DNA from 3 places in the Lonsdalea quercina genome. Region 2 is predicted to be linked to each of the others. Evidence: riboswitches for the same ligand, from Rfam matches in the RefSeq annotation. Region 2 holds a riboswitch; each other region holds the start of a gene.
What was found. Region 2 has a riboswitch for thiamine pyrophosphate ahead of thiB (thiamine ABC transporter substrate binding subunit). Riboswitches for the same ligand answer to the same signal wherever they lie in the genome.

Region 1: linked by a shared signal. The riboswitch ahead of thiM (hydroxyethylthiazole kinase) and the one ahead of thiB (thiamine ABC transporter substrate binding subunit) in region 2 are both predicted to bind thiamine pyrophosphate.
Region 3: linked by a shared signal. The riboswitch ahead of thiC (phosphomethylpyrimidine synthase ThiC) and the one ahead of thiB (thiamine ABC transporter substrate binding subunit) in region 2 are both predicted to bind thiamine pyrophosphate.

What each region holds. Positions count from the first base shown of each region.
Region 1 covers NZ_FNQS01000003.1:362,255-372,987, reverse strand. The annotation lists gene BLU64_RS06880 (mannitol-1-phosphate 5-dehydrogenase) at 1-1,122, shown strand, start outside; gene BLU64_RS06875 (MltR family transcriptional regulator) at 1,241-1,771, shown strand; TPP riboswitch at 2,054-2,150, shown strand; gene thiM (hydroxyethylthiazole kinase) at 2,186-2,980, shown strand; gene thiD (bifunctional hydroxymethylpyrimidine kinase/phosphomethylpyrimidine kinase) at 2,977-3,780, shown strand; gene psiE (phosphate-starvation-inducible protein PsiE) at 3,961-4,368, shown strand; gene yegS (lipid kinase YegS) at 4,390-5,292, opposite strand; gene trhP (prephenate-dependent tRNA uridine(34) hydroxylase TrhP) at 5,612-6,973, opposite strand; gene BLU64_RS06840 (hypothetical protein) at 7,088-7,327, opposite strand; gene mdtC (multidrug efflux RND transporter permease subunit MdtC) at 7,581-10,661, opposite strand; gene BLU64_RS06830 (MdtB/MuxB family multidrug efflux RND transporter permease subunit) at 10,661-10,733, opposite strand, start outside.
Region 2 covers NZ_FNQS01000004.1:183,969-194,701, forward strand. The annotation lists gene proP (glycine betaine/L-proline transporter ProP) at 1-1,113, opposite strand, end outside; gene sgrT (glucose uptake inhibitor SgrT) at 1,407-1,571, opposite strand; gene sgrR (HTH-type transcriptional regulator SgrR) at 1,678-3,336, shown strand; TPP riboswitch at 3,377-3,496, shown strand; gene thiB (thiamine ABC transporter substrate binding subunit) at 3,539-4,522, shown strand; gene thiP (thiamine/thiamine pyrophosphate ABC transporter permease ThiP) at 4,498-6,108, shown strand; gene thiQ (thiamine ABC transporter ATP-binding protein ThiQ) at 6,092-6,811, shown strand; gene ilvB (acetolactate synthase large subunit) at 7,136-8,797, shown strand; gene ilvN (acetolactate synthase small subunit) at 8,802-9,095, shown strand; gene BLU64_RS07745 (DedA family protein) at 9,096-9,854, opposite strand; gene BLU64_RS07750 (ABC transporter ATP-binding protein) at 10,035-10,730, opposite strand; gene BLU64_RS07755 (ABC transporter ATP-binding protein) at 10,723-10,733, opposite strand, start outside.
Region 3 covers NZ_FNQS01000017.1:15,857-26,589, reverse strand. The annotation lists gene purD (phosphoribosylamine--glycine ligase) at 1-9, shown strand, start outside; gene BLU64_RS16375 (DUF1481 domain-containing protein) at 67-735, opposite strand; gene hupA (nucleoid-associated protein HU-alpha) at 782-1,054, opposite strand; gene BLU64_RS16365 (YjaG family protein) at 1,240-1,830, opposite strand; gene nfi (deoxyribonuclease V) at 1,920-2,597, opposite strand; gene hemE (uroporphyrinogen decarboxylase) at 2,594-3,667, opposite strand; gene nudC (NAD(+) diphosphatase) at 3,782-4,555, opposite strand; TPP riboswitch at 4,932-5,048, shown strand; gene thiC (phosphomethylpyrimidine synthase ThiC) at 5,156-7,072, shown strand; gene thiE (thiamine phosphate synthase) at 7,072-7,716, shown strand; gene BLU64_RS16335 (HesA/MoeB/ThiF family protein) at 7,718-8,467, shown strand; gene thiS (sulfur carrier protein ThiS) at 8,464-8,664, shown strand; gene BLU64_RS16325 (thiazole synthase) at 8,665-9,450, shown strand; gene thiH (2-iminoacetate synthase ThiH) at 9,447-10,592, shown strand; gene BLU64_RS16315 (aminotransferase-like domain-containing protein) at 10,653-10,733, opposite strand, start outside.

The DNA.
Region 1 (10,733 bases), on a different contig from region 2:
GGCAATATTGGTCGTGGCTTCATCGGCAAATTATTGGCGGACGCCAAGTCCGAACTTATTTTTGCCGACGTCAATCAGCCGCTGGTGGATCAACTGGCTCATCAGCAGCACTATGAGGTTCATGTTGTTGGAGAAGCGTCGCATGTTGAACGAGTTAACCGCGTCAGCGCGGTGCATAGCGCCAGCCCCGACGCCATCAATGAGATCGCCCGCGCGGATATCATCACCACCGCCGTCGGGCCGCAGGTCCTGAGTAAAATTGCGGGAACGTTGGCGCAGGGATTGATAGCGCGGCATGAGCGCGGCAACCGGCAGCCTCTAAATATCATCGCCTGCGAAAATATGGTGCGCGGCACCAGCCAGCTTCGTCAGCATGTTATGGCGGCACTGCCCGACGCGTTGCATGCATGGGTCGACGAGCATGTGGGATTTGTGGATTCGGCCGTGGACCGCATTGTGCCGCCCAGCGCAGCGGCGAACGACGATTCGCTGGAGGTGACGGTCGAAACGTTCAGCGAATGGATCGTCGACAGCACGCAGTTCAAGGGCGAGCTGCCGGTCATCGCCGGGATGGAACCCACCGCCAACCTGATGGCCTATGTCGAGCGCAAGTTGTTTACGCTCAATACCGGCCACGCCATAACCGCGTATCTTGGGTGTCTGGCGGGCTACCGGACGATCCGCGAAGCCATACTCGATGATGCGGTGCGCGCGGTGGTAAAAGGCGCAATGCAGGAAAGCGGCGCGGTGCTGATTCAACGCTACGGCTTCGATCCGGCGCAGCATGCGGCATACATCGACAAGATCCTCAGTCGTTTCGAAAATCCGTATCTGCACGACGATGTCGAACGCGTGGGCCGACAGCCGCTGCGCAAATTGGGCGACGGCGACCGGTTAATCAGGCCGTTGCGCGGTACGCTGGAATACGGCCTGCCGCACCGTAATCTGCTGATCGGCATCGCCGCGGCGCTGAAATACCGTAGCGATGAGGATGAGCAGGCGCGTGAAATGGCGGCGCTGATTGATGCGCACGGCGTCGAAAATGCGCTGATCCAGATTACCGGACTGGAAGATCGTCCCGAGGTTGTCACGCAGGTGGCAACGTTATATCACTCTCTGTAACGCAAGGTGAAAAACGATACTGATGCCAGAACAGCGTTATTCTCCCGCAGGTAAACGTCGGGTGGCGGCTTCCGAGCCGCGCCCGACGCAGAAAAACGTGCCGCAGCCCAAGACGGGGATGGAAGACGAGCAGGCGTTCGAAAGTCACATTCTGGAACGCCTGAACGCCAGACCGACCGTCTCGGGGTTTATCCAGGCGGCGGTCGAACTTCTGGCCGATGCGATTGACCATCTGGTCCTGCAGGCGTTCCGCAAGGATGATTATGCCGTCAAATATGCCGTGGAGCCGCTGCTGGAGGGCAGCGGCCCGCTGTCTGCGCTGCCGGTTCGCCTTAAACTGATCTATGCGCTGGGCGTGATCAGCCGAGACGAGTACGAAGACGTTGAACTGCTGTTGGCGTTAAACAATGAACTGGAGCATGGCGGACAGCGTTACCGGTTTACCGATGATGAAATTCTGGGGCCGGTCAGCATGTTGCACGGTATGACGCCGCTGCCGCCTCAGTTCAACTCGCATTTGCCGGAAGATGGGGTGGACACCTCGCTGCTGGAGATGCAAAAACAGCGCTATCAGCAGCGTATCCAGTCCTCGCTGGTGTTGTGCATAACGGATCTGGTCTCGCGCCTGTACCACAAGACCGCGTTCTGATCGGCATTATGCCTGTAATATGACGGGCAAAGCGCTCGACGCCGTGGGGGTCGTACGGCGTCGGCCGTTTATTCACTAGACAATCAAGGCGTATCCCTATGCGCTCTTGTTTCTTGTTTCTTGTTTCTTGTTTCTTGTTTCTTGTTTCTTGTTTCTTGTTTCTCGCTGTAATTCCTGGCTTTTCCCTTCTGAACTCCTCTTCATACCTTGTTTCGCCCGTTATCGTCGATGCGCGATGGTTGGCGGCCGTTGACCTTTGCGCCGTCAGGCCGAATAATCATGAACGTTGACTCGGGGTGCCCTTCCACGTGAAGGCTGAGAAAGACCCGTACCACCTGATCTGGATAATGCCAGCGTAGGGAAGTCACGGAGTCTCACCGGCTCCCGCCTTCTTGATCGCCGGTTGGGAGACTTATGAATACTCGACCTGTGCCGTTTCCGTCCGCGCTTGCGGCGGATTCTCTGAAACTCTTTCACCGCCGCCCCCCTTTAATTCACTGTCTGACCAATGATGTCGTGCAAAGCTTTACCGCGAATGTGCTGCTGGCGCTGGGCGCGTCGCCCGCGATGGTGGTGGAGCGCAGCGAAGCCGCGCAGTTCAGCGCGTTAGCGGATGCGCTGCTGATTAATATCGGTACGCTGGAGCCGGTCCGGGCCGAAGCCATGCGATCTGCGGTGGCGAACGCCAATCGGGCCGAACGCCCTTGGGTGCTGGACCCGGTCGCTGTCGGCGCGCTGACGTTTCGCAGCGACTTCGCCCGTGAACTGCTGGCGCTGCGGCCTGCCGCCGTACGCGGTAACGCTTCAGAGATCCTGGCGCTGTCCGGCGCCGCTTCGCAGGGCCGGGGGGTAGATAGCGGCAACACCTCGCTGGCCGCGCTGCCTGCGGCGCGGGAGCTTGCCCGACGCTGGTCCGTTTGCGTGGCCGTGACCGGCGAGGTGGACTACGTCACCGACGGCGAGCGTGACTGGGCGGTGGCGGGCGGGCACCCGCTGATGACCCGCGTCGTCGGGACCGGCTGCGCGTTGTCGGCGGTGGTGGCGGGGTTTTGCGCGTTGCCGGGCGATCGCCTGCAACATATCGCCGCCGCCTGCGCGGTGATGTCTGAATGCGGGCAACGTGCCGCCAACGGCGCGGGCGGTCCCGGCAGTTTTATCCCGCGGTTTCTGGATCAGTTGTTTATGGCAATGGAGGCGACCGCGAAATGAAGCGTATCAACGCATTGACGATTGCGGGCACCGATCCAAGCGGCGGCGCGGGCATCCAGGCCGACCTGAAAACCTTCTCGGCATTGGAAGCCTACGGCACCAGCGTGATCACGGCGCTGGTGGCGCAAAATACCTGTGGCGTGCAGTCGGTCTACCGTATCGAACCCGCCTTCGTGGCCGCGCAGCTTGACTCGGTGCTCGGCGATGTGCGGATTGATAGCGCCAAGATCGGCATGCTGGCCGAGGCCGATATCGTCGAGGCCGTCGCCGAACGTCTGCGCCGTTATCCGGTACGCTTCGTCGTGCTCGACACGGTGATGCTGGCGAAAAGCGGCGATCCGTTGCTGCAACCGTCGGCGGTACAGTCGCTGCGTCAGCAACTGCTGCCGCAGGTCTCCATCATCACGCCGAATTTGCCGGAAGCGGCCGCGCTGCTGGCGTGCCCGATCGCCGAGAACGAAAACGAGATGCGGGAGCAGGGCGAAGCGCTGCTCGCGTTGGGCTGTCAGGCGGTGCTGATGAAAGGCGGCCATCTTTCCGATCGCGAAAGTCCGGACTGGCTGTTCACCGTTGGGGCATCACCGTTGCGTTTTTCGGCGCAGAGAGTCAATACCCGCCATACTCATGGTACGGGCTGCACGCTGTCGGCGGCGTTGGCGGCATTGCGTCCCCGTTGTGACGACTGGTCGGCCTGTGTGGCCGCCGCCAAAGCCTATCTGCAAGGGGCCTTACAACAGGCGAATACGCTGGAAGTCGGTCAGGGCATCGGGCCGGTGCATCATTTCCACCGCTGGTGGTGATGCCTATCTCTGCGGAAAATGAAATTTACATGGACAGTCTCAGGGGCTACCGGTAATTTTGTGACCGGTGTCAGGTTTTTCCGGCCGATTCACGACGTTCGCAGGGACGTCGCACACAGCAATAGCAGTTCGCCGCCGGCGTAGATGCAGAAAAATGAAGGATGGTTAGGAGTCATGTACATGGCAGGTTCAACGCGTTCGATCATGATCGCCAAAGGGTTACAAACAATACTTAACATAGGTTTATTGGCTCTCGCTATTATTCTGGTGGTGTTTTTGGGCAAAGAGACGCTGCACCTGGCGAAGGCATTGATGGTGAGCAGTGAGAAGGATTCCACCTATCTGTTGATTGAAAGTCTGGTCGTGTATTTTCTGTATTTCGAATTTATTGCGCTAATCGTGAAGTATTTTGAGACGGGCTATCATTTTCCGCTGCGTTACTTCGTCTATATCGGGATCACCGCCATCGTGCGGCTGATTATCGTCGACCACAAAAATCCCACCTATACCTTGATCTACGCGGGCGCGATATTGATTCTGGTGGTGACCTTGTATCTGGCAAACAGCCAGCGGCTAAGACGCGAATAGCGATGTCCCGACCCCGGTCGTTTACTCGCTCAGCAGCGGGCAAGGGCTGGGGAAGCGGCAGCGCAGCGCCGCTGGCACCACCTCGATACGGAAGTGTTTGTCGGTCAGCGGCTCGCCATCGAGGTTGAACGTCATCTCGTTCGGCGCGCTAATGTCCAGCCACGGCAGTGCGGTCGTGATCACGTTGGGATTTTCACCGCCGGACATCAGCGCCTGCATCATATTCGGCAGCAGCTCTTTCGCAGACAGCACGCGCAGCTGCAACAGCCCGTCATTCAGTACCGCATCCGGGCACAGTTGCTGTCCGCCTCCCGCCTGACGACCGTTGCCGATGGCGATGACCAGCGTATCGCCCTCCCAGTCAAAATCCGGACCTTTAACCTGACAGCGTTCGGCCTTCAGCGTGTCGATGCGCAGCAGCGCGTTCAGCACATAGGCCGCGCCGCCCAGCGCAGATTTCATGGCCGCCGGCGTTTCGGTGGTGATACGGGTGGCGAAACCGCCCGTCGCCATATTGATAAAGTAGTGTCGGTCGTTGACCCGAGCCAAATCGATTGCGGTCGCGCGGCCTAAAATCGCCAGCCGCAGCGCCTGATGCAGGTCGGTCGGAATCCGGCAACTGGTAGCGAGATCGTTGGCCGTGCCCAGCGGCACAATCCCCAGACAGGGGCGATGTTCCGCTTCCTGATGCGCCAGCGCCACGGCGATTTCGTTGATGGTGCCGTCGCCGCCTGCGGCGATCACATTGTCCGCTTCCATCGCTATCGCTTCACGGACATAGCGCAACGCGTCGCCGTGTTCCCAGGTGACGCGCACGTGCAGAGGATAACCTTCTTCACGCAGGACTGTCACCGCCTGACGCAGTTCGTCGTTTTGGCTGCTTTTGCCGTTCAAAATGATGATGGATTGAGGTTTTTGCGCCATGACGACGTACTCCCTGAAAAGACCTTGATGAAACCGAAAATGAGGCGAAGCATGCAGATCGCCTCCGAAAATAGTGTAGTCAGCGTAGCAGAAAAGCGTGACGCGCGGACAATGGATACGTGGCGGGGTGATCAGGAAAAGAAAAAGCCAGCTCAAGGGAGATTGAGCTGGCGAAAGAGGTGGTTCCTGGTAGTGTTACTACGCTTATTTTTCGTTCTGTGTTTTCTCAGCGGTTGAATAATAACCGACCGCGTCCGCCATTGATGTGATCCATTTCTAAAAAACGTCAGAACAGCGTTCTGCTCTGACTGTCGGCACATTATTTGGCGTGAGGATGACGGGTGTTGGTCCCCGGCAGATTACGCAGCAGCAACGCGTATTCCAGCGAAATGTCTTCCGGGACCGGCAGGTAGACGATATGGCCGTTGCCCGGCGCGACGTCGGTATCCTGACCTTTAGCGTTCTGCATCCCTTCAATCGTGAACTGCACGTTGCCGCCCGGCGTCATCATTTCTACGCTATCGCCGCAGGAAAACTTGTTTTTCACCGCGACTTCCGCCAGACCGTTACGCCGTTCGCCGGTGAACTCGCCGACAAACTGCTGGCGGTCGGACACCGAATAACCGTAGTCGTAGTTCTGGTAGTCTTCGTGGACGTGACGGCGCAGGAAACCTTCGGTATAGCCGCGATGAGCCAGCCCTTCCAGCGTCTGCAACAGCGATGGGTCAAAAGGTTTTCCCGCCACGGCGTCGTCGATGGCGCGACGGTACACCTGCGCGGTGCGTGCGCAGTAGTAGAAGGATTTGGTACGACCTTCGATTTTCAGCGAGTGCACCTGCATTTGCGTCAGGCGTTCAACGTGTTGGATCGCCCGTAGATCGCGGGAGTTCATGATATAAGTGCCGTGTTCATCTTCGAACGCGCTCATATATTCGCCGGGGCGCTGGCTCTCTTCCAGCATAAAGACCTTGTCGGTCGGCTCGCCGATGCCCAGCGTGGGTTCGACGTTAGCGACCTGAATCGGTTCATGCATGTGGACAATGTTGCCCACCTCGTCTTCTTTACCTTCCTGCACTTTGTATTCCCAACGGCAGGCGTTGGTGCACGTGCCTTGATTGGGGTCGCGTTTGTTGATGTAGCCGGAGAGCAGGCAGCGGCCGGAATAGGCCATACACAACGCGCCGTGAACAAAAATTTCCAGCTCCATCTCCGGCACCTGCGCGCGGATCTCTTCAATTTCCTGCAGAGACAATTCGCGGGACAAAATCACGCGGCTCAGCCCCATCTGTTGCCAGAATTTTACGGTTGCCCAGTTGACCGCGTTGGCCTGCACCGACAGGTGAATCTGCATCTGCGGGAAGTTTTCACGCACCAACATGATCAGACCCGGATCGGACATGATCAGCGCATCCGGCTGCATGTCGATCACCGGCTGGAGGTCGCGCAGGAAGGTTTTAATTTTGGCGTTATGCGGCGCGATGTTAACGACGACGTAGAACTTTTTGCCCAGCGAATGCGCTTCGTTGATCGCCTCGGCCAGCGTCTGATGATTGAATTCGTTATTGCGCACGCGCAGGCTATAGCGGGGCTGGCCGGCATAAATCGCGTCAGCGCCATAAGCGAAGGCGTAACGCATATTTTTCAGCGTACCGGCCGGAGACAGTAGTTCCGGTTTAAACATGGGTTTCTCTCAAGTCTGATCTCAGGTCAGGCTGCCCCCGGGCGGGAGCAGTAAGGCGGCAGATTCTAGCGCTTATGCGGGGAAAAATCAGTATTCGGCTTACAAAAAGTATGCCTATTTCGTTTCTCCACGGCGGGTGCGGCGGTTCTGCGGTCGATCGAGATCGATTTCCGGTCCCTGCGGCACGATGCCGGTAGGATTGAGCCAGCGAATGCCGTAATAACCGGTCTTGTAGACGCCGTTGGTGATCGTATCGTAAGTCAGCGTGTTCCCGCGGTTGATGTCAGGACGCAGCCCGGCGGGATAGAAGCCCTCGAGGTTGCCAGCGAGCGTTTTGACGGCGTCGCTCGCCATGTACAGCACAGCTCATGGACGTTGCGCACGGCGGGGGGATGCGGACCGGCAATCTGCGGCGTGCTGAACGTCCAGCCTTGCTCGCCGTTTTTAGGCTATTCCGCCGCCACGACCCGACCCCATAGACCATCCGCAGAATCCGACATCGCTGACGTTTTTAGCGTTTGATAACCAGAACATTCAGGCTAACAACCTGAGCTTGAGTGGCTATCGTGAATTTTTCACCGACTCTGACAGTTTCTTTGAATGCCCGTCAGGACGACTCCGGCAGTGTCACCGGGCGGCGCGCGCGTCGGTGGGATAGTCGGTCAAAGAACAGATAAACCACCGGCGTGGTATAGAGCGTCAGCAGCTGACTCATGACCAGCCCGCCGACGATGGTGATCCCCAGCGGCTGACGCAGCTCCGCGCCGTCGCCGCTACTTAACACCAGCGGCAGCGCGCCCAGCAGGGCGGCCAGCGTCGTCATCAAAATGGGGCGGAAGCGCAGCTGGCAGGCCTGAAATATCGCTTCGCGCGCGCTGAGATGCTGAGTGCGTTGCGCCACCAACGCGAAGTCCACCATCATGATGGCGTTCTTCTTCACGATGCCGATCAGCAGCATAATGCCGATGAGCGCGACCAGGCTGAACGGCTTATCAAACAGCTTCAGCGCCAGCAACGCGCCTACCCCCGCCGACGGCAGGGTGGAGATGATGGTCAGCGGGTGCACGTAGCTTTCGTACAGCATCCCCAGCACGATATACACCGTGACGATGGCGGCGATGATCAGCGCCACCTGGGACGACTGCGACTGCTGGAACGCCAGCGCGGTGCCGGCGAACTGGCCGCGGACGTTGGAAGGCACGCCCAGCGCGGTCATCGCGCGCTCAATGGCGAAGGTCGCCTCGGACAGGCTGGCGTCCGGCGGCAGGTTGAAGGAGATCGTCGCCGCGGCGGATAGCCCTTGATGGTTGACCGACAGCGGCGCATTAGCGGGCAGCCAGTGGGCGAAATAGGACAAGGGGATCGCCTTGCCCTCACTGTTGATAACGAACATCTTGTTCAGCGCGGTGGCGTCCTGCGCATACACCGGATCGACCACCATCACCACCTTATACTGGTTCAGCGGCTGATAGATGGTGGAGATCTGCCGCTGCCCGAAGGCGTTGTTGAGCAGGGCATTGATATCCGACACGCTGATGCCAAGCTGAGCCAGGGTGTCGCGATCGTAGGTCAGCGCCAGCTCGGCACCTTTGTCCTGCTGGTCGGAACTGACGTCCGCGAGTTCCGGCAGTGCGGTGAGGGCCTCGCGAATTTTCGGCTCCCACTGGCGCAGCGCGCTCAAATCATCCGACAGCAGGGTGTATTGATAGCTGGCGTTGGCTTCGCGGCCGCCCATCCGCACATCCTGCACCGCCATCAGGAACAGGCTGGCGCCCGGCTCCTGAGCCAGTTTAGATCTCAGCCTTGCGATAATCTGCTGCGAGCTGGCGCCGCGTTCCGCCAGCGGCTTTAGACTGATGAACATCGACCCGCTGTTGGTCCGGTTACCGCCGGTAAAACCGGTCACGTTATCCACAGCGGGATCGCTACTGACGGTTTTCATCAGGTCCTGCATCTTGGTTTTCATCGCCTGGAACGAAATGCTCTGGTCGCCTTGCACAAAGCCCATGATCCGCCCGGTATCCTGCTCCGGGAACAGGGTTTTCGGCATGTCGATATAGAGCCACACACTGAGGCCGATCGTGCCGAATAGGACCAGTACGACCCAGCGCGCACGCGCCAATACCCAGTTCAGGGAGAGCGCATACCGCTCCTGCAAGGCCAGCAGCACCCGGTTGAATCCTCGCCGGCGAGGCTGGCTGCGGGGGGCGTGGGGACGCAGCAGGCGCGCGCACATCATCGGCGTCAGGGTGAGCGAGACCACCAGCGAAATCATGATCGCCACGCACAGGGTGACGGCGAATTCACGAAACAGTCGTCCCGATAGCCCGTCCATCAGCAGCAGAGGAATGAAAACGGCGATCAGCGACACGCTCATGGAGACGACGGTAAAGCCCACTTCGCGCACGCCCTGTATGGCCGCCTGCATCGGTTTGATGCCGGCTTCGATGTGCCGGGCGGTGTTTTCCAGCACCACAATGGCGTCATCCACCACGAAGCCGGTGGCGATCGTCAGTGCCATCAACGACAGATTATTCAGACTGAAACCGCACAGATACATGGCGGCGAACGTGCCGATCAGCGAGATAGGCACCGCCGCCGCCGGGATCAGCGTGGCGCGCCCCGAGCGCAGGAACAGGTACACCACCAGAATCACCAGCGCGACGGCGATGACCAGCGCCCGCTCCACCTCCGCCAGCGACGCGCGGATGGTGGGGGAGCGGTCTTGCGCGACGTTTAAATGCACGGATGCGGGCAGCGTGGCGCTCAGTTCGGGCAACGCGGCGCGGATGCTGTCGACGGTGGAGATGATGTTGGCTTCGGGCGCGCGGCGGATAATGACCAGCACGGCGGGTTCGCCGTTCGTCATCCCCGCGTTGAGCGTGTCCTGCACGGAGTCTTCGACTTTCGCGACATCGCTGAGTCGCACCGGCGCGCCGTTATTGTAGTGAACGATGAGCGGACGATAGACCTTCGCCGTCTTCAGCTCGTCGTTGGTTTCAATCTGCCAGTGGGTCGTCTTGTCATTCACGCTGCCGACGGGCAGGCGCACATTGGCGTTATCGATCGCCTGGCGGACTTCATCCAGCGATACGCCCTGATTGAACAGCGCCAGCGGGTTAAGCGATACCCTCACCGCCGGAAGCGAACTGCCGCCAATGGTGACATCGCCGACGCCCTCCAGCTGTGAAATGCGCGGATAGACCTGATTGGTGGCGATATCGTACAGCTGGCTGGGGGAGTAGGTGTCCGAGGTCAGCGTCATAATCATGATCGGCGCGTCTGACGGATTCACCTTACGGTAGGTGGGGCGGCTAGCCATGCCGGAGGGCAACAGACTCTGGGCGGCGTTGATGGCGGCCTGCACGTCGCGGGCGGCGCCGTTGATATCACGATCCAGCTCAAATTGCAGAATGATGCGGGTGCTACCGAGTGAACTCATGGAGGTCATTTCAGTGATGCCCGCGATGCGGCCGAGCGCCCGTTCCAGCGGCGTCGCCACCGAGGATGCCATGGTTTCCGGCGAGGCGCCCGACAGCGAGGCCGAGACCGAGATCACCGGGAAGTCTACCTGCGGCAGCGGCGAGACCGGCAGCAGTCGGAAGCCGAGCACGCCGCATAGCGCAATCGCCAGCGCCAGCAGCGTGGTCGCGACGGGACGATGAATAAACAGCGCGAACAGCTTCATCAGACTTCTCCCTGCGTTTCAGCCGGTTTGCGGCGCAGACGAAGAGAAAGGCGGTCAAACAGCAGGTAGATC
Region 2 (10,733 bases):
CCCGGTAAAGGCGTTCAAAATCACCGCCAAGATCAGCAGTCCCAGGAAAATCAGGCCAATCACGCCGCTGTTGATCATCATGAAGCACGGGATTGCCAGCAGGAACATCGCTATGCTGCCGATCACTACGAATGGTTTACGTCCGAAGCGATCGCTCAGCAGCCCCATCACCGGCTGAACAAACAGCATCCCAATCATGATGGCGATGATGATCAGCACGCCGTGGTTCTCGGAGTAGTGCAGGTTATGCGACAGATAGCTCGGCATGTAAGTCAGCAGCATGTAGTAGGTGACATTGGTGGCAATCACCAACCCCGTACAGGCCAGCAGACCTTTCCAGTGTTTTGTTGCGATCTCTTTAAACGAGACTCTGGGACCGCTGCTCAAACCGTCGCGATCGTCTTTTTCCATTTTATCAACGTGTTGCTGAAACGCAGGTGTTTCTTCCAGCGCATGACGCAGATAAAGGCCGATGATCCCTAACGGCAGCGCCAGGAAGAACGGGATACGCCAGCCCCATTCCAGAAACGCGGCTTCGCCGACGATGGCGGAGATCAGCACCACGACGCCCGCGCCCAGCACAAACCCGGCGATGGAACCGAAGTCCAGCCAGCTCCCCATGAATCCGCGCTTCCGGTCCGGGGAGTATTCAGCGACGAAGATCGACGCGCCGGTATATTCGCCGCCCACGGAGAAGCCCTGGGCCATTTTGGCCAGCAGCAGCAGTATCGGCGCCCAGATCCCAATGGAGTTATAGGACGGTATCAAGCCGATACAGAATGTACTGACCGACATGATGATAATGGTGATGGCCAATATTTTCTGACGGCCGTATTTGTCGCCCAAGGAGCCGAAGAACAGCCCGCCCAACGGACGAATCAGGAAAGGAACAGAGAATGTCGCCAATGCGGCGATCATCTGGACGCTGGGGTTAGCGCCGGGGAAGAAGACCTGGCCCAATGCATAAGCCACAAAGCCATACACACCAAAATCGAACCATTCCATGGCATTGCCGAGCGCAGCTGCGGTAATGGCTTTACGTAAACGAGTGTCGTCAATAATGGTGACATCGCCCAGAACGATGGGTTGTGCCTTTTTTCTACGTAACTTCATAGTGAATTATTTTACCTGTTTTAATGTAATAGACTGAATTGAAACGTCTCACTGAAGGATGGTCACATCAAGATAGTTTTTTATTTCGCTATAACCGATTAACCCAGTTTCATTTACTAGCATGTTACCATAGGTTGAATGTTTATATCGACTTTGACGTTCCTTTACACACTTCTATAGCCCATATTAGCATAAGATACGGTTACTTATTTCAGCCCAAAAAAAAGCCGACGGAATAACCGTCGGCAGGTGAAATTTTCACCATCACTCAGAAAATAGAAACTGCTTCGCCCTCAAATCCAGTGGCGGTATTCCTCATCAGACAGAGTCTCCGTCTGCCATTGCGTCACCTGCATCAGCAGCGTCAGACGTTGAGAAGCCGACAACCAGCGTCCCCACGCCGAGTGTCCCAGGGACAGGATGCTGCGATAACTTCGATACAATCGTGATAGTGCCATCGTCATGCCCTCCGACCGTTCATTATTTGCGCTTTCGTTGTGACAAAGTATCAACGTAAGATAGGGGAAAATATATTGATGACTTTAGGCTGAGGAGTTCCCCTTTATGTCCTCATCGCGACTGCAACAACAGTTCATCCGGCTCTGGCAACACCTGCAAGGACAGCCTACAGACACCACGCTACAGGAGCTGACCGGCGTCCTTAACTGCTCGCGGCGGCATATTCGCTCGCTCCTGCGAGCCATGCAGGAAGAGGGATGGCTGACCTGGGAAGCAGAAGCGGGACGAGGAAAACGCTCGCGGCTCAGCTTCCTCTATACCGGCCTGACGCTACAGCAACAGCGGGCGGAAGACCTGCTGGAGCAAGATCGGATCGACCAGCTGGTGCAGTTGGTGGGGGACAAATCGCAGGTGCGGCAAATGCTGCTATCCCATATCGGGCGCAGCTTCAGGCAGGGTAAGCATCTGCTGCGCATCGCCTACTACCGGCCGATGCGTAATCTGATGCCCGGCTCTGCGCTACGGCGTTCGGAGACGCATCTGGCCCGGCAGATCTTTAGCGGGTTAACCACCATAAATGAGGAAAATGGGGAACTCCTGCCGGACTTAGCCCACCACTGGCAGCAGGTCACCCCCCAGCACTGGCGTTTTTACCTGCGCCCCGCCGTCCGTTTCCATCACGGTCGGGAACTGACGATGGAAGATGTGATCGCGTCTCTGCAACGCATCACCGCGATGCCGCTGTTTTCACATATCTGTGCCGTCGAATCGCCCATCCCGTCCGTGCTGGACGTGCGCCTGGCGACGCCGGATGTCTGGTTTCCCTGGCTGCTCGGCAGCGTGTCCGCGATGATTTTGCCGCAGGAGTGGAAAACGCTCCCCGACTTCACCCGCCACCCGGTGGGCACCGGCCCTTACGCCGTTCTGCGCAACAGTAATACGCAGCTGAAAATCAACGCCTTCGACGACTACTTTGGCTATCGTGCGCTGATCGACGAGGTCAGCATCTGGGTATTGCCGGACGCGCCGGATACCCCCTCCTGTTCCCTTCAACTACAAAACGATAACTCGCCGAACAACGAATTGGAGAACCGGCTGGAGGAAGGCTGCTACTTCCTGCTGTTCGACCGACGTTCGCCGCTGACCTCGCGCCGGGAGGTCAGGGACTGGCTATGTCAGGTACTGAGTCCGGTCGCCCTGCTCGGACTCGCCGACGAAACTTACCAGTGCAACTGGTCCCCGGCCTACGGCCTGCTGCCGCGCTGGCACCACGCCCAGCCCCGCCTGACGCTGGACAAACCTGAAGACCTCTCGCACCTGACCCTCACTTTTTATCATGAGCACGCCGAGTATCAGGACATCAGCGACATCATTCGTCGGCTGCTGTCGGCTCACGGCGTCACGTTGTCGGTCCGCCGTATCGACTATGCTGAGTGGTATCAGGGCGCCGAGGCGAGCGACATCTGGCTCGGCAGCGCCAATTTCTATCTGCCGCTCGAGTTCTCCTTGTTCGCCCTGCTCTACGAACTGCCGCTGATGCAGCACTGTCTGGATCGGGATCTCACCGAAGACGCCAGCCAGTGGCGTCAGGGCGGTTGGTCGCTGGCGGACTGGAGCCAATCGCTCATAACTCAGCAGCAGATCCATCCGCTTTTTCACCACTGGCTCCAATTGCAAGGGCAACGCAGCATGCGCGGCATTCGTATGAATACGCTGGGGTGGTTTGATTTCAAATCCGCCTGGTTCGCGCCGCCGGAAAACTGACGCGCGCTTTGACTCCGGGCATGAAGTCTCTACAATGCCTGAGTTCTCAACGGGGTGCGATAAAGTCCGGTGCCGTCATACCGTCCGCTTTACGCTGAGAAAATACCCGTCGAACCTGATCCGGTTAATACCGGCGAAGGGATTTGGGAGTGCTTTGCCGCTTGCTCAAAGACCTTTGCCACCCTTATTTCAGGAGTGCAAAGTGTTAAAAAAATTACTGTCCTGCCTGTTGATTCTCTCTGCTCCGGCGTTGGCGAAGCCTACGCTGACCGTGTATACCTACGACTCCTTTACCTCGGAATGGGGACCCGGTCCCGGCGTGAAAACCGCATTCGAGAAAGAGTGCGACTGCGAACTGAAATTCGTGGCGCTGGCCGACGGCGTGGCGCTGCTCAACCGCCTGCGGATGGAAGGAAAGCGCACGCAGGCCGATATTGTGCTGGGTCTGGACAACAACCTGCTAGAGGCGGCTGAACATACCGGCCTGTTCAGCAAACGGACGGTCGATACCGACGCGCTCTCGCTGCCGGACGGCTGGCACAATGATACCTTTGTACCCTACGACTACGGCTACTTCGCCTTCATCTACGATCGCGACAAACTGAAAAACCCGCCTCGCAGCCTGCATGAGCTGGTCGACAGCCCAGAGCCGTGGAAAGTCATTTATCAGGATCCGCGTACCAGCACGCCGGGCCTGGGCCTGCTGCTGTGGATGCAAAAAGTCTATGGCGACAGCGCCCCGCAAGCCTGGCAGAAGCTGGCTACGAAAACGGTCACCGTCACCAAAGGCTGGAGCGAAGCCTATGGTCTGTTCCTGAAGGGCGAAGCCGATCTGGTGCTGAGCTACACCACCTCGCCCGCCTATCACATCATCGAAGAGAAGAAAGACAACTATGCCGCGGCGCCCTTCAGCGAGGGACACTATCTCCAGGTGGAGGTCGCCGGCCGTCTGGCAAGCAGCCAACAGCCGCAGCTGGCCGAGCGCTTCCTGACGTTCATGGTCAGCCCAGCCTTCCAGCAGCTCATCCCGACCACCAATTGGATGTATCCGGTCATCGACATGCCGCTGCCCGCGGGCTTCCAGCGTCTGGACAAACCCGCGACGACGTTGTCGTATACGTCGCAACAGGTCGCCGCGCAGCGTAACGACTGGATCCAGGCATGGCAACGCGCCGTCAGCCGCTAATCCCCGGCTGGCTCTGGCCCGGCGCCATCGCCGCCCTGCTGCTGGTCGTGGTCGCGGCGCTGGCTTTCGGCGCGCTGTGGCTTCAGGCGCCTCAGAATCCGTGGCGCGCGCTGTGGCAGGACGACTACCTTTGGCACGTCGTTCGCTTCACATTTTGGCAGGCGTCGCTCTCGACGCTGCTGTCGACCATCCCGGCGATTTTTCTGGCGCGCGCGCTGTATCGCCGCCGTTTTCCGGGGCATCGCTGGCTGCTTAGACTGTACGCCATGACGCTGGTGCTGCCGGTGCTGGTGACCGTGTTCGGCCTGCTGAGCGTCTACGGTCGGCACGGCTGGCTCTCGCAGTTGACGGCGGCGTTCGGCCTACCCTACTCATTTTCGCCCTATGGACTTGGCGGCATACTGCTGGCGCACGTTTTCTTCAATCTGCCGCTAGCCACACGTCTGATGTTGCAGGCGCTGGAAGGCATCGCTACCGAACAGCGGCAGATGGCCGCGCAGCTCGGGATGAGTGAATGGCAGCACTTTCGCATCGTCGAGTGGCCGTGGCTGCGCCGACAGCTCCTGCCTGCGGCCGCGCTGATCTTTATGCTCTGTTTCGCCAGTTTCGCCGTCGTGCTCTCGCTGGGCGGCGGCCCCAAAGCCACCACCATTGAGCTGGCAATTTATCAGGCACTAAGCTTTGACTACGATCCGGCGCGCGCCTCGCTGTTGGCGCTAATCCAGATGGGATGCTGCCTCGGTCTGGTTCTGCTCAGCCAGCGGCTGGCCAAACTGCTGCCGGTCGGATACAGCCAGCAGACGCGCTGGCGCAATCCTCAGGACACCCGGTTTAATCGCATAACGGACGCGCTGTTGATCGTGGCCGCGCTGATGCTGCTGCTGCCGCCGCTGCTGGCCGTGGTGGCGGATGGACTGAACACCTCCCTGCCCGTCGTGTTGCGTCACCCCGCACTGTGGGATGCGCTGTGGACCTCGCTGAAGGTCGCGATCATCTCCGGCCTGCTGTGCGTGCTGCTCACGCTAATGCTGCTGTGGAGCAGCCGGGAACTCAAATTGCGTCGCCGCCCGCTTTCCGCCCAGCTGTTGGATCTCAGCGGCATGCTGATTCTGGCGATGCCCGGTATCGTACTGGCGAGCGGATTTTTCCTGCTGCTGAACGGCACCATCGGGCTGCCGACGTCGCCCCTGTGGCTGGTGGCGGCGACGAACGCGCTGATGGCGATCCCCTACGCGCTCAAAGTGCTGGAAAATCCGATGTATGACATCGCCGAACGCTACAACCTGCTGTGTCAGTCGTTGGATATCCGCGGCTGGCGGCGACTGCAAACCATCGAACTACGAGCGCTGCGAGCGCCCATCGCCCAAGCGCTGGCGTTCGCCTCGATTCTCTCGCTTGGCGATTTCGGCATCATCGCGCTGTTCGGCAATGAGCAGTTCCGAACGTTGCCGTTTTATCTGTACCAGCAAATCGGCGCTTACCGCAGCGCCGACGGCGCCGTGACCGCTCTGCTTTTGCTGCTGCTATGTTTTGTTCTGTTCACCCTGATTGAAAAACGGGCAGGCGATTATGATCGTTCTCGATAAACTGACTTATCTCTACCAGCACCAGCCGATGCGGTTTGATCTGCGCGTGGAAGCCGGTGAACGCGTTGCCGTGCTCGGTCCCAGCGGCGCAGGCAAAAGCTCCCTGCTCAGCTTGATCGCCGGTTTTCTTCCTGCGGACGGCGGCCGCCTTATGCTGAACGGCGCGGATCACCGCCGGACGCCACCGGCGAAAAGGCCGGTGTCGATTCTGTTCCAGGAAAATAATCTCTTCCCCCACCTGACGCTGTCGCAGAATATCGCGCTGGGACTGCATCCCGGTCTAAAGCTGACACAGCCGCAACGCGTGGCGTTGAATCACATCGCTGAACGCGTCGGGCTGACCGCGCTGTTGGATCGGCTGCCGTCGCAGGTGTCTGGCGGCCAGCGGCAGCGGGCGGCGCTGGCGCGTTGCCTATTGCGTCAGCAGCCGATTTTGCTGCTGGACGAACCGTTCTCCGCGCTAGACCCGGCGTTGCGCGCAGAGATGCTGACGCTGGTCGACGACGTATGCCGCGACCGCCAGCTGACCCTGCTGATGGTCTCGCACCACCTTGAGGACGCCGCCCGTATCGCCGATCGCACCGCGTTGGTGGTCGACGGCCACGTGGCTTACGACGGCTCAACCTGCGACCTGCAACAAGGGCGCGTCGCCGCCGCTCAGATCCTTGGGATCGTCCCCGCTGAACAAAATAAAAACGGATAGCGAACAGGTTTTGACCTTTTCACGGTTGTGGGTTATTGTCTGCCACAGCCCATGTGCTATTGGCCTGTCCATACACATGGTTTAAAAAAAACCAACGACAGGATTCTCCGTGAAACACACGTCCTCCACGCTAGCACTCTCCAACACCGCACTCGTCGATGCGGTTGTCGTCGTGCGCCTAGTGGTCGTCGTCGTGGTCGGCAACGCGCCGTAACGGGTCCGAATCCAGAAGAGATTCTCAAACCCCGCCGGCGCCAGCCGAGCGGGGTTTGTCCTTTCTATCCCCGCTCCCAAACTGCACCGGCTCTGATAAAGGATATGACTATGCGTTATACCGGAGCTGAGCTGATCGTCCACATGCTGGAGCAGCAAGGCATCACGACCGTCACGGGCATTCCCGGCGGGGCCGCCCTGCCGTTGTACGATGCGCTGGGACAAAGCCGAACCATTCGCCACGTACTGGCGCGACACGAGCAAGGCGCGGGCTTCATCGCTCAGGGCATGGCGCGAGCCAGCGGCAAAGCGGCGGTCTGCATGGCCTCCAGCGGCCCCGGCGCGACCAACCTGCTGACCGCGATTGCCGATGCGAAACTCGATTCCATTCCGCTGGTCTGCATTACCGCTCAGGTCTCCTCCAATATGATCGGCAGCGATGCCTTTCAGGAAGTGGACACCTACGGCATCTCCATCCCCGTCACCAAACACAACTATCTGGTGCGAAACATCAACGAGCTGGCCCACGTGATGAACGAGGCCTTCCGCATCGCGCAGTCCGGCCGCCCCGGCCCGGTATGGATCGACGTGCCGAAAGATGTACAGACCGCCACCATTGATCTGGACGCCCTGCCTGCGCCTGCGCCGAATGACGCGCCGGTCGCCGCCGAACCGCAGGCCCTTGAGCAGGCGGCGGCGATGATCAACGCAGCCAGCCGTCCCGTGCTGTATCTCGGTGGCGGGATCGTCAGCGCCGGCGCCCACCGGCAGGCGATCCAACTGGCGGAGTCCGCCGGTATTCCCACTACCATGACATTGATGGCGCTCGGCGCCATGCCTGCCGATCATCCGCTGTCGCTGGGCATGCTGGGAATGCACGGCGCACGATCCACCAACATGATCCTGCAACAGTCCGATCTGTTGATCGTGTTGGGCGCACGCTTCGACGATCGCGCCATTGGCAAAGCCGAGCAGTTCTGCCCGAACGCCAGCATTATTCACATGGATATCGACGCCGCCGAGCTGGGCAAAATCCGCCAGCCGCACGTGGCGCTGCATGCCGATGTTGCAAAAGGACTGACGCAGCTGCTGCCGCTGATCGCGCCGCAGACGCGCGCCGAATGGCGACAGCAGGTGAATGAATTACAGCAGGCGTTCCCCGCCACTCTGCAACAGGACGATCCGTTGAGCCACTACGGACTGGTCCATGCCGTCGCCGAATCGCTGGACGACAGCGCCATTATCTCCACCGACGTCGGTCAGCATCAGATGTGGGTAGCCCAGTCCTACCCGCTGCGCCGCACGCGCCAGTGGCTGACGTCTGGCGGTTTAGGAACGATGGGATTTGGCGTACCGGCTGCGATCGGCGCCGCGCTGGCGGAACCCAATCGCACGGTGGTGTGCTTCTCCGGCGACGGTAGCCTGATGATGAATATTCAGGAACTGGCGACGCTGGCCGAACAACGCCTTAACGTCAAAATCGTACTGATGAACAATCAGGCGCTGGGCATGGTCCACCAGCAGCAGGATCTGTTTTACGAACAGCGTTACGTGGCGTCCGACTACAGCTATCAGGCCAATTTCCTGGCGATTGCCGCCGGTTTCGGACTGGCGACCTGTGATTTGAACGCGGCGGAAGATCCACAAGCCGCTCTGCGCGACATCCTGAACCAGCCGGGTCCGGCGCTGATTCACGCGCTGATCGATGTGAACGAAAAAGTCTATCCGATGGTGCCGCCGGGCGCCGCCAATATTGAGATGATTGGAGATTAATGCTATGCAAACCGCATCCTCTTCACCCCAGGTCACGCTTGAGCTGTCCGTACGCAACCATCCCGGCGTCATGTCGCATGTCTGCGGGCTGTTCGCCCGCCGGGCGTTCAACGTGGAAGGCATCATGTGTATGCCGCTGCCAGGCGGTGAACAAAGCCGCATTTGGCTGCTGGTGAACGACGACGATCGTCTGGCGCAGATGATCAGTCAGGTAGAAAAACTGGAAGATGTGCTGCAGGTGCGCCGCCACGGCGACGACACCCGCATTTTCGAGCAGGTGGCTGAGTTTTACCGCTAATCAGCCGCGAAAAATTTGCAGCAGCAGGTGCAGGTAGACCGACATCAGCGGGTGCCGCCACAGCAGCACCAGGCTGATCACCGCAGCAACCGTGGCTATCGGCGCCAGCCAGCGTAAACGCGCTGGCGTCAGCCATCCTTCAGACGGCGCTCGGCGAGTACGCCACGCGCGCCACAGCAGCCAACCAGCGGACCAGGTCAGCACCGCGGCGATCAGCAACAGCCAGCGGAAGCTGCCGCTGTCCGCCGCGTGGGGAATATCAATCGCCACCCCCGCCAAAATTCCCGGCATCAGATACACCGGCGGCCAGGTCAGGCAGCCGATGATGTTCGGTACCAAGAATCGTTTCGGGGGCAGTTCCAGCATCCCCGCGACCATAGGGATCAGCGGCCGTGTCGGGCCGATAAAGCGCCCGACCAGAATGGTCGCGAGATGATGCTGATGCAGCATTTTTTCGACGCGATAGAGGTAGGCGCTGTGCTTCTTGACGAACGACCAGCCATGCAGCCGATCCTTGAAGCGCCAGCCGACGTAATAGGAGATCCAATCCCCCAGCAGGCAGCCGATAATGCCAACCCCCCAGGCCGGATACAGTCCCAGGTGTCCGCTGCCAATCAACGTGCCCAGCGACGCCATCATTATGGTGCCCGGTAGCAGCAACCCCACCAACGCCAGCGACTCAAGAAAAGCCACCAGCAAAACGGCCAGCAGTGAATAGGCTAACGATTGAGTAACCAAGTGCTCAAGCCAGGCTTGCATAAATCCCTACTTATCTGCGCTAAAAATCAGGACTTCGGGATAATAGCAGAAAACCGCCGGACGGCAGCCCCTCGCTCGCCGCCGGCTCGGCAGCTTGCTGGATGAACCCATCGTGCAGGCCCCTGACGCAGGAAGCCCCCCCGCGACAGAGGATCGGCGATGGCAACTCTCCCGCAAACCTCAACCGCCGAGGTACATCGCCTTCACCTCCGGATTCGCCAGGATCGCCTGCGCAGGCCCTTGCAGGACGATCTTGCCGTTTTCCAGCACGTAGGCCCGGTCGGCGATTTTCAACGCCGCCGTCGCATTCTGCTCGACCAGGAGGATCGTAATCTTCTCCTCGCGCAGTTGGCGGATGATGTTGAACAGCTCGCCCACCACCTTCGGCGCCAGTCCCAGACTTGGCTCGTCCAGCATCAGTAACGCCGGTTCGCTCATCAGCGCCCGTGCAATCGCCAGCATTTGCTGTTCGCCGCCGCTCATCGTGCCCGCCAGCTGCGCGCGACGCTCTTTTAAGCGGGGGAACATGGCATACATCTTGTCGCGCAGATAGCTGAATCTGATCGGGTTGTTATAGGCTCCCATTCGCAAATTTTCTTCGATAGTCAGATTGGTGAACACCTTGCGCCCTTCCGGCACCAGCGCCAGCCCCTGACGCACGATCTGATGCGTCTGTCGACGAGAGATATCCTCGTTGAGAAAATTGACCACGCCCGTCGACTTCACCAGATTGATGATGCCGTTCAGCGTCGACGTTTTCCCGGCCCCGTTACTGCCGATTAACGTCACGATCTCGCTGTTGTTGACCTCAATGTCGATCCCCTTCAGCCCCTGAATCAGGCCGTAAAAAACCCGTAGATCGGTCGCTTTAAGCATAAT
Region 3 (10,733 bases), on a different contig from region 2:
CACTCCTGATGTCTTAGCATAATGGGTGAGCCTTCTTGCGGAGGCTCACTTCAACCGTCGCCGCGTTTAGTCGCTTTGCAATGATTCCGCCGTGGGTTCCCAACGACAGAAATCTTCATTGGCGACCAGCAGAAGCTGCGTCCCTTCCGGCGACTCCAGCCAGGCAATACTTAATGGGACAGAAGATCGCTTCTGGCGCTGCGCTATCCGTTGCGAGGCTCTGCTGTCGAGACCCGGACGAATACGTTGACCGCTGCAAGTCACGACCACCCCGTCCTGCCACTGCCCTTGCCACAAGTGAACGTTGCCCGTACGCATGGCAGCGCTCATTTCCAGGAGTCTTACCGCATCAAACTGGTACAGCGCAATATCATCATCAGAAAGCAACTCACGGCGGTCAGTCAACTGACGCTGCATATAGCTGACGGCGCCTTTTGAGTCAAAACGAATACGCACGTCCTCTTTATCAGGCGCGCTCTTGCTTTGCGTGATTTCACGTACGGCGTTCTGCTGGAAGTGGTAGCGGGTAATTTGGGTGCTTTGGCCATTGAACGGACTGAAGACCGTCATAAGTGCCGTCTGCTGCTGAGCCGGGTCGTCTTTGCGCCACACGCGCACTACGCCACGGTCAGAGAGATATCCCCCGGCATACAAAGCGGAGGGAGGCGAGTGGGAGCTGCAGGAAACCGCCAGGGCGGCTACGCTCCCAATCGCAGTACGTTTAAGAAAAAGCAAAAGGGGCGAAATCGCCCCTCTGTTCAAACCTTTTCTTAGCATGCGCTTATTTTACAGCGTCTTTCAGTGCTTTACCGGAAACAAATGCAGGCACGTTGGCAGCTGCGATTTTGATTTCTTTACCCGTCTGCGGGTTGCGGCCAGTGCGCTCATTACGATGATTGACTTTGAAAGTACCAAAACCAACTAATTGTACTGCATCACCTTCTTTCAGAGACTCAGTAATTGCCGCCAGAGTAGCTTCCAATGCAGCTTTAGCCTGGGTCTTGGAAAGGTCAGCCTTGTCAGCAATTACATCAATCAGTTGAGTCTTATTCATAAGTTATCCTTACAGTGTGTTTATCGCTTGCTAAGCATCGAGTGCGACGGAAATGCCATTAAAGCACTCTCCTGCATATACGCACCGACAGCCACTTTTTTTACGCCCCCCAAATGTAGACCAGACAGGGTGCGGTGTGAAGCCCTTAGAGCGGCCATTTAAGACCTTAAATCACGTTTTACCGGTTATTGATATAAATTTATCCCAATATTGCTGCTTCCCGCCTCGCGCAGGTCCGCGCGAAGGCCTTTGATCAGCTCGATATCACGCTCTTCACAGGCCGCCAACAGGCGGAAGATCTCCCACTGGAGATCCCATTCCTCTTCAATGGCAGGGATGACGTTGAGTTCCTCATCCGTCATTTCTCTGCCAGCCTGAGTCATCTCAAGCATGGCTACCGTCCTAATGGAGGTTTCACTAATCACGATAGCATGCGATAGCGTTTCACCACTCAGGCGAGAGTGAATTAACTCCCCCAAAGCGATACAGGCATCAATCGCTGGATAGACCCCGTAAAGATCATAGTCGTCAGCGGATGGAACCGCATCCTCCAGCTTTTCCAACTGAAGATCAAAGTTAACCTTAGCATCTTTGACCACCAGTGTTTCCCAAATCAGATCGAGGATACGACGGTAGACCTGCGCATCGCCAAATTCCGTCTGGCGGCAGAACTCATGATAGTTCGGATACATGCGTTCACAGAGGCTCGCCATGAAAGTGACATGCTGCCAGCTTTCCAGTTTCTCCAGACGCAAATGAATGGGGTTACGTAACATGTTTTATCTCTAACGTGACGGACCGCAGTGTAGCCAAAAACGGCCAGCGGCCCTATTCCTGTATTCCTAAAAAACGCTGGCGCGATTATCTATAGTGTTTGCTGATGTTGCCAGCGCTGAAATGCGATCCGGTTTGACGCAGCCGCGTCGGCCCAGCGTGTAGGCTCAGGCAACCGGTAGCCCCGCATGCAACATTTCACCCACAACAACGCCGTTTCCAAACCGACCCGATGCCCGGTTGAAACGAACAGCGGATTGCAGCGTAATTTACTGCGCCATACCCAACCCACCTGTTCGCCTTTGTCCAATAGCGGCTGCTGACTGCCGACCTCGTCGTCCAGCGGAGCAAAGTGACCACACAGACGTCGTTTAGCGACGCCGATGGTGGGCACGTCAACCATCAGCCCGAAATGGCTGGCAACCCCCAGACGACGAGGATGGGAAATGCCGTGACCGTCCACAAACAGCAGGTCCGGCTGGTGACGTAGTGCTTCCCACGCGGCCATCAGCGCGGGCGCCTCGCGGAAGGAGAGCAGCCCCGGAATGTATGGCATCGTCGTCGGGATACGCGCTATTTGGTACTCTACCAGCGCCAGCGAAGGATACGCCAATACGGCAATTGCCGCCCGGGTCACCGTGCCCTCCTGCTCAAACCCGACGTCCGCACCGGCAATAAACGCCGGCTGATCGAACGGGAACGCGTCATGACGAACGACCTGAGCCGCCTTGATTAACTGCTCAGCCCGAAGAGACTGAGTGTCGATCATGCCTTCTCCTGGTGATAAGGCCGGGACAAGCGATGTACCGCGTCAACAAACGCACCGGCGTGTTCTGGCGGAACATCCTGGTGGATGCCGTGACCGAGGTTAAAAACGTGGCCGTTGCCCGGACCAAAATCGTCCAGAATGGCGGCGACTTCCTGTTCGATGCGCACAGGGGGAGCATAAAGCATGGACGGGTCCATATTGCCCTGCAGCGCAACCTTATCGCCTACACGACGACGGGCGTCGGCGATATCCGTTGTCCAGTCCAGACCCAACGCGTCGCAGCCTGTTTCCACCATCGCTTCCAGCCACTGCCCGCCGCCTTTCGTGAACAGCGTCACCGGTACACGGCGGCCCTCATGCTCGCGCAGCAGGCCATCGACGATCTTGTGCATGTAATGCAGCGAGAATTCGCGATAATCCCGCCCGCTCAGCGCGCCTCCCCAGGTATCAAAAATCATGACCGCCTGAGCGCCAGCTTTGATCTGTGCGTTCAGGTAAAGCGTGACGCTGTCCGCCAGCTTGTCCAACAACAGATGCAGCGTACGGGGTTCGGCGAACAGCATTTTCTTGATCACGGTAAACGCCTTGCTGCTGCCGCCTTCAACCATATAGGTCGCCAGCGTCCACGGGCTGCCGGAAAAACCGATCAGCGGTACTTCGCCTGCCAGATTACGGCGGATGGTGCGTACGGCGTTCATCACATAGCCCAGTTCCTGTTCGGGGTCGGGAATGGGCAGTGCCGCAACGTCGGCATGGCTTCTCAGCGGTTGACTGAAACGGGGGCCTTCGCCCGCTTCGAAATAGAGTCCCAATCCCATCGCATCGGGGATCGTCAGAATATCGGAGAACAGAATGGCCGCATCCAGCGCATAGCGGCGCAGCGGCTGCAGCGTCACTTCGCAGGCCAGCTCGGCATTCTTGCACAACGACATAAAATCTCCGGCCTCCGCGCGCGTCGCTTTATATTCCGGCAGATAACGACCAGCCTGACGCATCATCCAAACAGGCGTGACGTCAACGGGCTGACGTAACAGAGCGCGTAAATAGCGATCGTTTTTAAGGTCGGTCATGATCTTTTCCTTTTGGCGCCTGAACGGCAGGCGCGCAGGTCGCTGGGTCTGGGTAATTCAGGCGGCAGTGTAGCGGGTTGATTCCTCTCAGGCTACACGCATGACGCAGACGGATTAGCCGTCTGCCTCACGACACATCACCACCGTATCTTCTATCAAGCGGCGCGCCACGGTTCCCGCGGGCGGCAGGATTGGCAGTTTGTCGTAACGAAACCAGGCAGCATCGCGGAGCTCGGAGGGATCGTGACGCAGTTCGCCGTCGGCATACTCCGCAATATAGGCCATCATCAAAGAATGGGGGAACGGCCAGGGCTGAGAACTCACATATTGGAGGTTTTTAATGCGAATATTGCTCTCTTCCATGACTTCTCGGGCTACGGCCTGTTCAAGCGTTTCACCCAGCTCGACGAACCCGGCCAGCGCGGTGTACATATTGCCCCGGTGACGGACATGCTGCGCCAGCAAAATTTCGCTGCCGCGGCGGATCGCCACGATGACGCAGGGCGCGATCTGCGGATAGTAACGCTCCCGGCAGTGGCCGCACAGGCAGGCCAGCTCGGTTTTGCTATGGTGCATCTCATGACCACAGTAGCCGCAGAAACGGTGGGCGCGATAAAACTCGGCCAGTTGAACTCCCCGGCCGGCCAACTGAAACAGCCCGCCCTCCACGTCCAGCAGCTGCCGCAGCGATCCCATCTCTTCGGCCATTGTCTGGCGCACTAGCCAGACAGGCTCGCCCTGCCACTCGCCAATTCGGCGTGCCGGACGCGTTTTCAGTCCCCATTGGCGGGAAGACCCTTGCGGTAATCTCCCTTGAGGCAGCCAAATCTGATTGTTCTCGCTGACAACCCACCAGCCAAGCTCTTCACCTGTTAACGTTACTTCCATCTTTTCTTTCGCCCTCTGTCACCGAGTCTATGGCTATGATGTGTAGATATAGACAACATTAATGCATATAAATCAGACGCTCTACGCGTTAGCACAATACCACGCCATAGAAACTCGTTCCGTCGTTCTCTCTCTCCTCGCCGCCTTCGATCCGCAATCATGTATTTCGGTGACAGTGCCCGCAAGAAGGATGATTTATCGCATATTTCGCGAAAAATAAGGCCACTGTCAGTAACAGGCAGCGTCTATCGTCCCAACGCTTAATGCCCTGTCAAAGTCATGCGCGGTGACTCCATCCATCATCGGTCCCCGCCTTTGACAGTGACGCATTGCCAGCATAAAGTGTAGGCGATTGACCTCGCCCAACCCATCGGGCGTTATCTTGTCGGAGTGCCCAGCGTCGCGGTAACGCGTGCGGGCTGAGACCGTTAATTCGGGATCCGCGGAACCTGATCAGGTTAAAACCTGCGAAGGGAACAAGAGTAAACATCATCCTTTTCCCAGACAGATTCATTATCACCCAGGGAAAAGAGACTTCTCCATTACTCCATCCGAACTCCAGACAAGCAATGTTTCCTTCCAGCCAAACAGGAATTTGCTATGTCTACAGAAAAAAAACCTTCAGGACGCCGCGAACAACGCGCCTCCGCCCAACGTTTTATCGACGAGGTGCGAGGAACGTCTTTTCCACAATCACGGCGAATTTACCTGACCGGCTCACGGCCGGATATTCGCGTCCCGCTGCGGGAAATCCAACTCAGTCCCACGCTGCTCGGGGGAAGCCGGGAAACGCCTCGCTACGAACCTAATGAGCCGATACCGGTCTACGACACCGCCGGACCTTATGGCGATCCCGAAGCCGTCCCCGATGTGCGCTGTGGACTGGCTTGCCTGAGAACCGCCTGGATTGAAGAGCGCGGCGATACCGAACGATTATCTCAGCTCAGCTCCGGATTTACCCAGCAGCGCCTGGCCGATGCCGGTCTGGACCACTTGCGTTTTGAACATCTGCCTCAGCCGCGCCGAGCGAGAACCGGCCAGCGCGTCACCCAGTTACACTACGCCCGCCTGGGTATCATCACGCCGGAGATGGAGTTTATCGCCCTGCGCGAGAACATGGGGCGCGAGCGCATTCACAGCACGACGCTGCGCCAACAACATCCCGGCCAGAGTTTTGGCGCCCATCTGCCGCTGACCATCACGCCCGAATTCGTCCGTCAGGAGGTCGCCGCCGGACGGGCGATTATCCCCGCCAACATTAACCATCCTGAATCCGAGCCGATGATTATCGGCCGCAACTTCCTGGTGAAAGTGAACGCCAATATCGGCAATTCCGCGGTCACCTCTTCTATCGAAGAAGAGGTGGAAAAGCTGGTTTGGTCCACCCGCTGGGGGGCCGACACCGTAATGGACCTCTCCACCGGCCGCTACATCCATGAAACGCGCGAGTGGATCCTGCGCAATAGCCCGGTGCCTATCGGTACGGTGCCGATTTACCAGGCGCTGGAGAAGGTCAATGGCGTCGCGGAAAACCTGACCTGGGAGATGTACCGCGACACCCTGTTGGAACAGGCCGAACAGGGCGTTGACTACTTCACCATCCACGCCGGCGTGCTATTGCGCTATGTACCAATGACCGCCAAGCGCCTGACTGGCATTGTCTCGCGCGGCGGGTCCATCATGGCAAAGTGGTGCCTGTCGCATCACCAAGAGAGCTTCCTGTACGAGCACTTCCGCGAGATATGTGAAATATGCAGCGCGTACGATATCGCCCTTTCGCTGGGCGACGGCCTGCGGCCCGGATCGATTCAGGACGCCAACGACGAGGCGCAGTTCGCCGAGCTGCATACCCTTGGCGAGCTGACCCATATCGCCTGGGAGTACGACGTCCAGGTCATGATTGAAGGCCCCGGTCATGTGCCGATGCAGATGATCCGCCGCAATATGACCGAAGAGCTGGAGCACTGCCACGAAGCGCCTTTTTATACCCTTGGCCCGCTGACTACGGATATCGCGCCGGGGTATGACCACTTCACCTCCGGTATCGGCGCCGCCATGATCGGCTGGTTCGGCTGCGCGATGTTGTGTTATGTGACGCCGAAAGAGCACCTTGGGCTGCCGAACAAAGAGGATGTGAAACAGGGACTGATCGCGTACAAGATCGCCGCGCACGCAGCGGATCTGGCGAAAGGACATCCGGGGGCGCAGATCCGCGACAACGCGATGTCGAAAGCCCGCTTCGAATTTCGCTGGGAAGACCAATTCAATCTGGCGTTGGACCCGGAGACGGCGCGAGCCTACCACGATGAAACGCTGCCGCAGGAATCCGGCAAGGTAGCTCACTTCTGCTCTATGTGCGGCCCGAAATTTTGCTCCATGAAAATCTCTCAGGAGGTTCGGGACTATGCCGCGCAACAGCAGGCGGAGGCGCAGCCGATTGAAGTCGGCATGGCGCAGATGTCGGCCGAGTTCCGCTCTCGCGGTAGCGAGCTGTATGTCCCACAGGAGGATGCCTGATGAACGCCCCCCTGCTTTCATTTCCAACGGTGGGATCACGATTGGGGCTATACCCTGTCGTGGACAGCGTGCAGTGGATCGAACGACAGCTCCGAGTGGGAGTGAAGACGCTGCAACTGCGGATCAAAAACCAGCCGAACGATCACGTTGAGCCGGCGGTGATTCAATCGATCGCCCTTGCCCGCCGCTATCAGGCCCGCCTGTTTATTAACGATGACTGGCAACTGGCCATCAAGCACCAGGCCTACGGCGTCCATCTCGGTCAGGAGGATCTGGATACCGCCGATCTGAGTGCCATCCGCCGCGCCGGACTGCGCCTGGGTGTCTCAACCCATGACGATAAGGAGCTGGCGCGCGCGGTGACCATCGCGCCCTCCTATATCGCACTGGGGCATATTTTCCCTACCCAGACCAAAGAGATGCCGTCAGCGCCGCAGGGACTGGCCGAACTGGCGCGCCACATCAGCGAACTGGCGGGTCGTTTTCCCACGGTCGCTATTGGCGGCATCAGCATCGAAAGGGTGCCGTCGGTGCTGGCCACCGGCGTCGGCAGCATCGCCGTCGTGAGCGCCATCACTCAGGCGGCGGACTGGCGACAAGCGACCGCGACCTTGCTGCGCCTGATCGAAAAACGGGAGGCGTAACATGCTGCACGATCGGGAATTTATGCGCTACAGCCGCCAGCTGTTGCTGGAAGATATCGGCCCTGAGGGTCAGCTGCGGCTGGCTGACGCCACGGTGTTATTGGTCGGTCTCGGCGGTCTGGGCGCGCCCTGTGCGCTCTACCTGGCGGCGGCAGGCGTCGGCAGGCTGCTGCTGGCGGATCACGACACGCTGCATCTCTCCAACCTGCAACGCCAGGTGCTCTATCGCACTGAGGATATCGCGCAGCCCAAAGCGATGCTGGCCCGGCGCCAGCTGTTGGCGCTGAACCCGGACATTGCGATCGAGACGTTACAGACACGACTAGAAGGTGAGACGCTGGCTAAAGCGGTCAGCCGTGTCGATCTGGTGCTGGACTGTAGCGACAACATGGCGACGCGCCATGCTGTCAACGCCGCCTGCGTACGGGCCGAAAAGCCGTTAGTGAGCGCCAGCGCCGTCGGCTTCGGCGGCCAGCTGCTGGTGCTGACGCCCCCCTACCTTCACGGCTGCTACGCCTGCCTTTATCCTGACGCGACCGAACCTGTACGCAACTGCCGCACCGCCGGCGTGCTGGGGCCGGTCGTTGGAGTCATGGGTACGCTGCAAGCGCTGGAGGCCATCAAACTGCTGTGCGGACTGACCTCGACCCTGGACGGCAAGCTCAGGCTGTTCGATGCCCGCCAGCAGCAGTGGAATACCTTGCGCCTCACCCCTGCCACGAGCTGCCCGGTCTGTGGGAGCGCCGTATGAAGATTCGTATCAACGAGGAAGCCATCACGCTGGACGAACCGATCAGCGTGGAACAACTGCTGCAACGGTTGGATCGTCTGCAGCCGGGCACCGCGCTGGCGATCAACCAGATCGTCGTCCCTCGTCCCGACTGGCGCGCGTGTCAGGTGCAGGACGGGGACGACATTTTGCTTTTTCAGGCGATAGCAGGAGGATAAATGCTCACCATTGCAGATACCCCATTCACATCCCGGCTGCTGGCAGGCACCGGTAAGTTCGCCAGCGCAGCGATCATGAGCGCGGCGTTACAGGCGGCAGGCTCCCAACTGGTCACGTTGGCGATGAAACGCGTCAGCCTTTCCGGCGGCAGCGATGCTCTTCTGGCGCCGCTACAGCGCCTGGGGGTACAGCTGTTGCCGAATACCTCAGGCGCCAAAACGGCGGAGGAAGCGGTCTTCGCCGCCCATCTGGCTCGGGAAGCGCTGGGAACCCGCTGGATTAAGCTCGAAATTCATCCCGATATGAAATACCTGCTGCCCGACCCGGTGGAAACGCTGAAGGCGGCGGAGCAACTGGTGAAAGAAGGGTTTATCGTGCTGCCCTACTGCGGCGCCGATCCGGTGCTGTGCAAGCGACTGGAAGCCGTCGGCTGTGCTGCGGTCATGCCGCTGGGTGCGCCGATTGGCTCTAATCAGGGCCTGCAAACGCGCGACTTCCTGCGAATCATCATCGAACAAGCACAGGTGCCCGTCGTGGTCGACGCAGGGATCGGCGCGCCCAGCCAGGCCGCCGAGGCTATCGAGATGGGGGCCGATGCCGTACTGGTCAATACGGCAATGGCCGTCGCCCGTGACCCCGTCGGTATGGCTCGCGCCTTTCGGCTGGCGGTCGAGGCGGGCGCGCTGGCGGCGGAGTCCGGACTGGGAACACGCCAATCCCACGCCAACGCCACCAGCCCTCTGACCGGTTTTCTACACCGCAACCCAACGGGAGCAGGCGTATGAGCGAAGGATTTTATCGCCGCTGGCAGACGCTCGACTGGGACGATCTCCGCTTTCGCATCAACGGCAAAACGTCTGCCGATGTCGAACGAGCGTTGAACGCCGCTCGGCCCGATCGCGACGACTTTATGGCGTTGATTTCCCCTGCCGCGGCGGGCTACCTCGAACCGCTGGCACAGCGCGCGCAGCATCTGACCCGTCAGCGCTTCGGCAATACGGTGGGATTTTATGTTCCGCTGTACTTGTCCAACCTCTGCGCCAACGACTGCACCTACTGCGGGTTTTCCATGAGCAATCGGATCAAACGCAAGATCCTGAATGACGATGAAATCCAGCAGGAATGCCGCGCGATCCGTCAGCTTGGGTTCGACCAGCTGCTGCTGGTCGCCGGCGAGCATCAAGGTAAGGTGGGGATGGATTACTTCCGGCGCGTCTTGCCGCAGATCCGACCCCACTTCAGCGCGTTGATGATGGAAGTGCAGCCGCTGGCGACGGACGAGTATGCCGAGCTAAAGGCGCTGGGACTAGATGGCGTCATGGTCTATCAAGAAACCTATCACGCGCCGACCTATGCGCGGCACCACCTGCGGGGACGCAAACAGGATTTCGCCTGGCGGCTGGGTACGCCGGATCGTCTCGGCGCGGCGGGGATCGACAAGATCGGTCTCGGCGCTTTGATCGGCCTGTCGGATAGCTGGCGCGTGGACGGCTATATGCTGGCGGAACACCTACTCGACCTACAGCAACGCCACTGGCAAAACCGCTTCTCTCTCTCGTTTCCGCGTTTGCGCCCTTGTGCCGGCGGTATTGAACCGGCATCGCCGATGAACGAAGCGCAACTGATGCAGACGATTTGCGCGTTTCGGCTGCTGGCTCCGGACGTCGAGCTGTCGCTGTCCACGCGCGAGTCGCCTTTCTTTCGCGACCATATGGTGCCTATCGCCATCAACAGCGTCAGCGCGTTCTCCAAGACGCAGCCGGGAGGGTATGCCGACAACCATTCGGAGCTGGAGCAGTTCGCCCCCCATGATGCCCGACGACCGGAGGCGGTGGCAGACGCCATGACCCGCGCTGGCCTGCAACCCGTGTGGAAAGATTGGGACGGCTATCTGGGAAGAACGCGCGTGACATCGCATCACGAGTAAACTCACCGCGATGTCTTGAACGCCGGACATCGCGGTCCTTCGTCTTCGCTCTCTTCAAGTTCAGGCTTTACAGGCAAGCACCATCTCCCGCTCGATTTCTTCCCCAATCATCTTCAGCGCCCTTTCTGTTTCTTCGGTGCA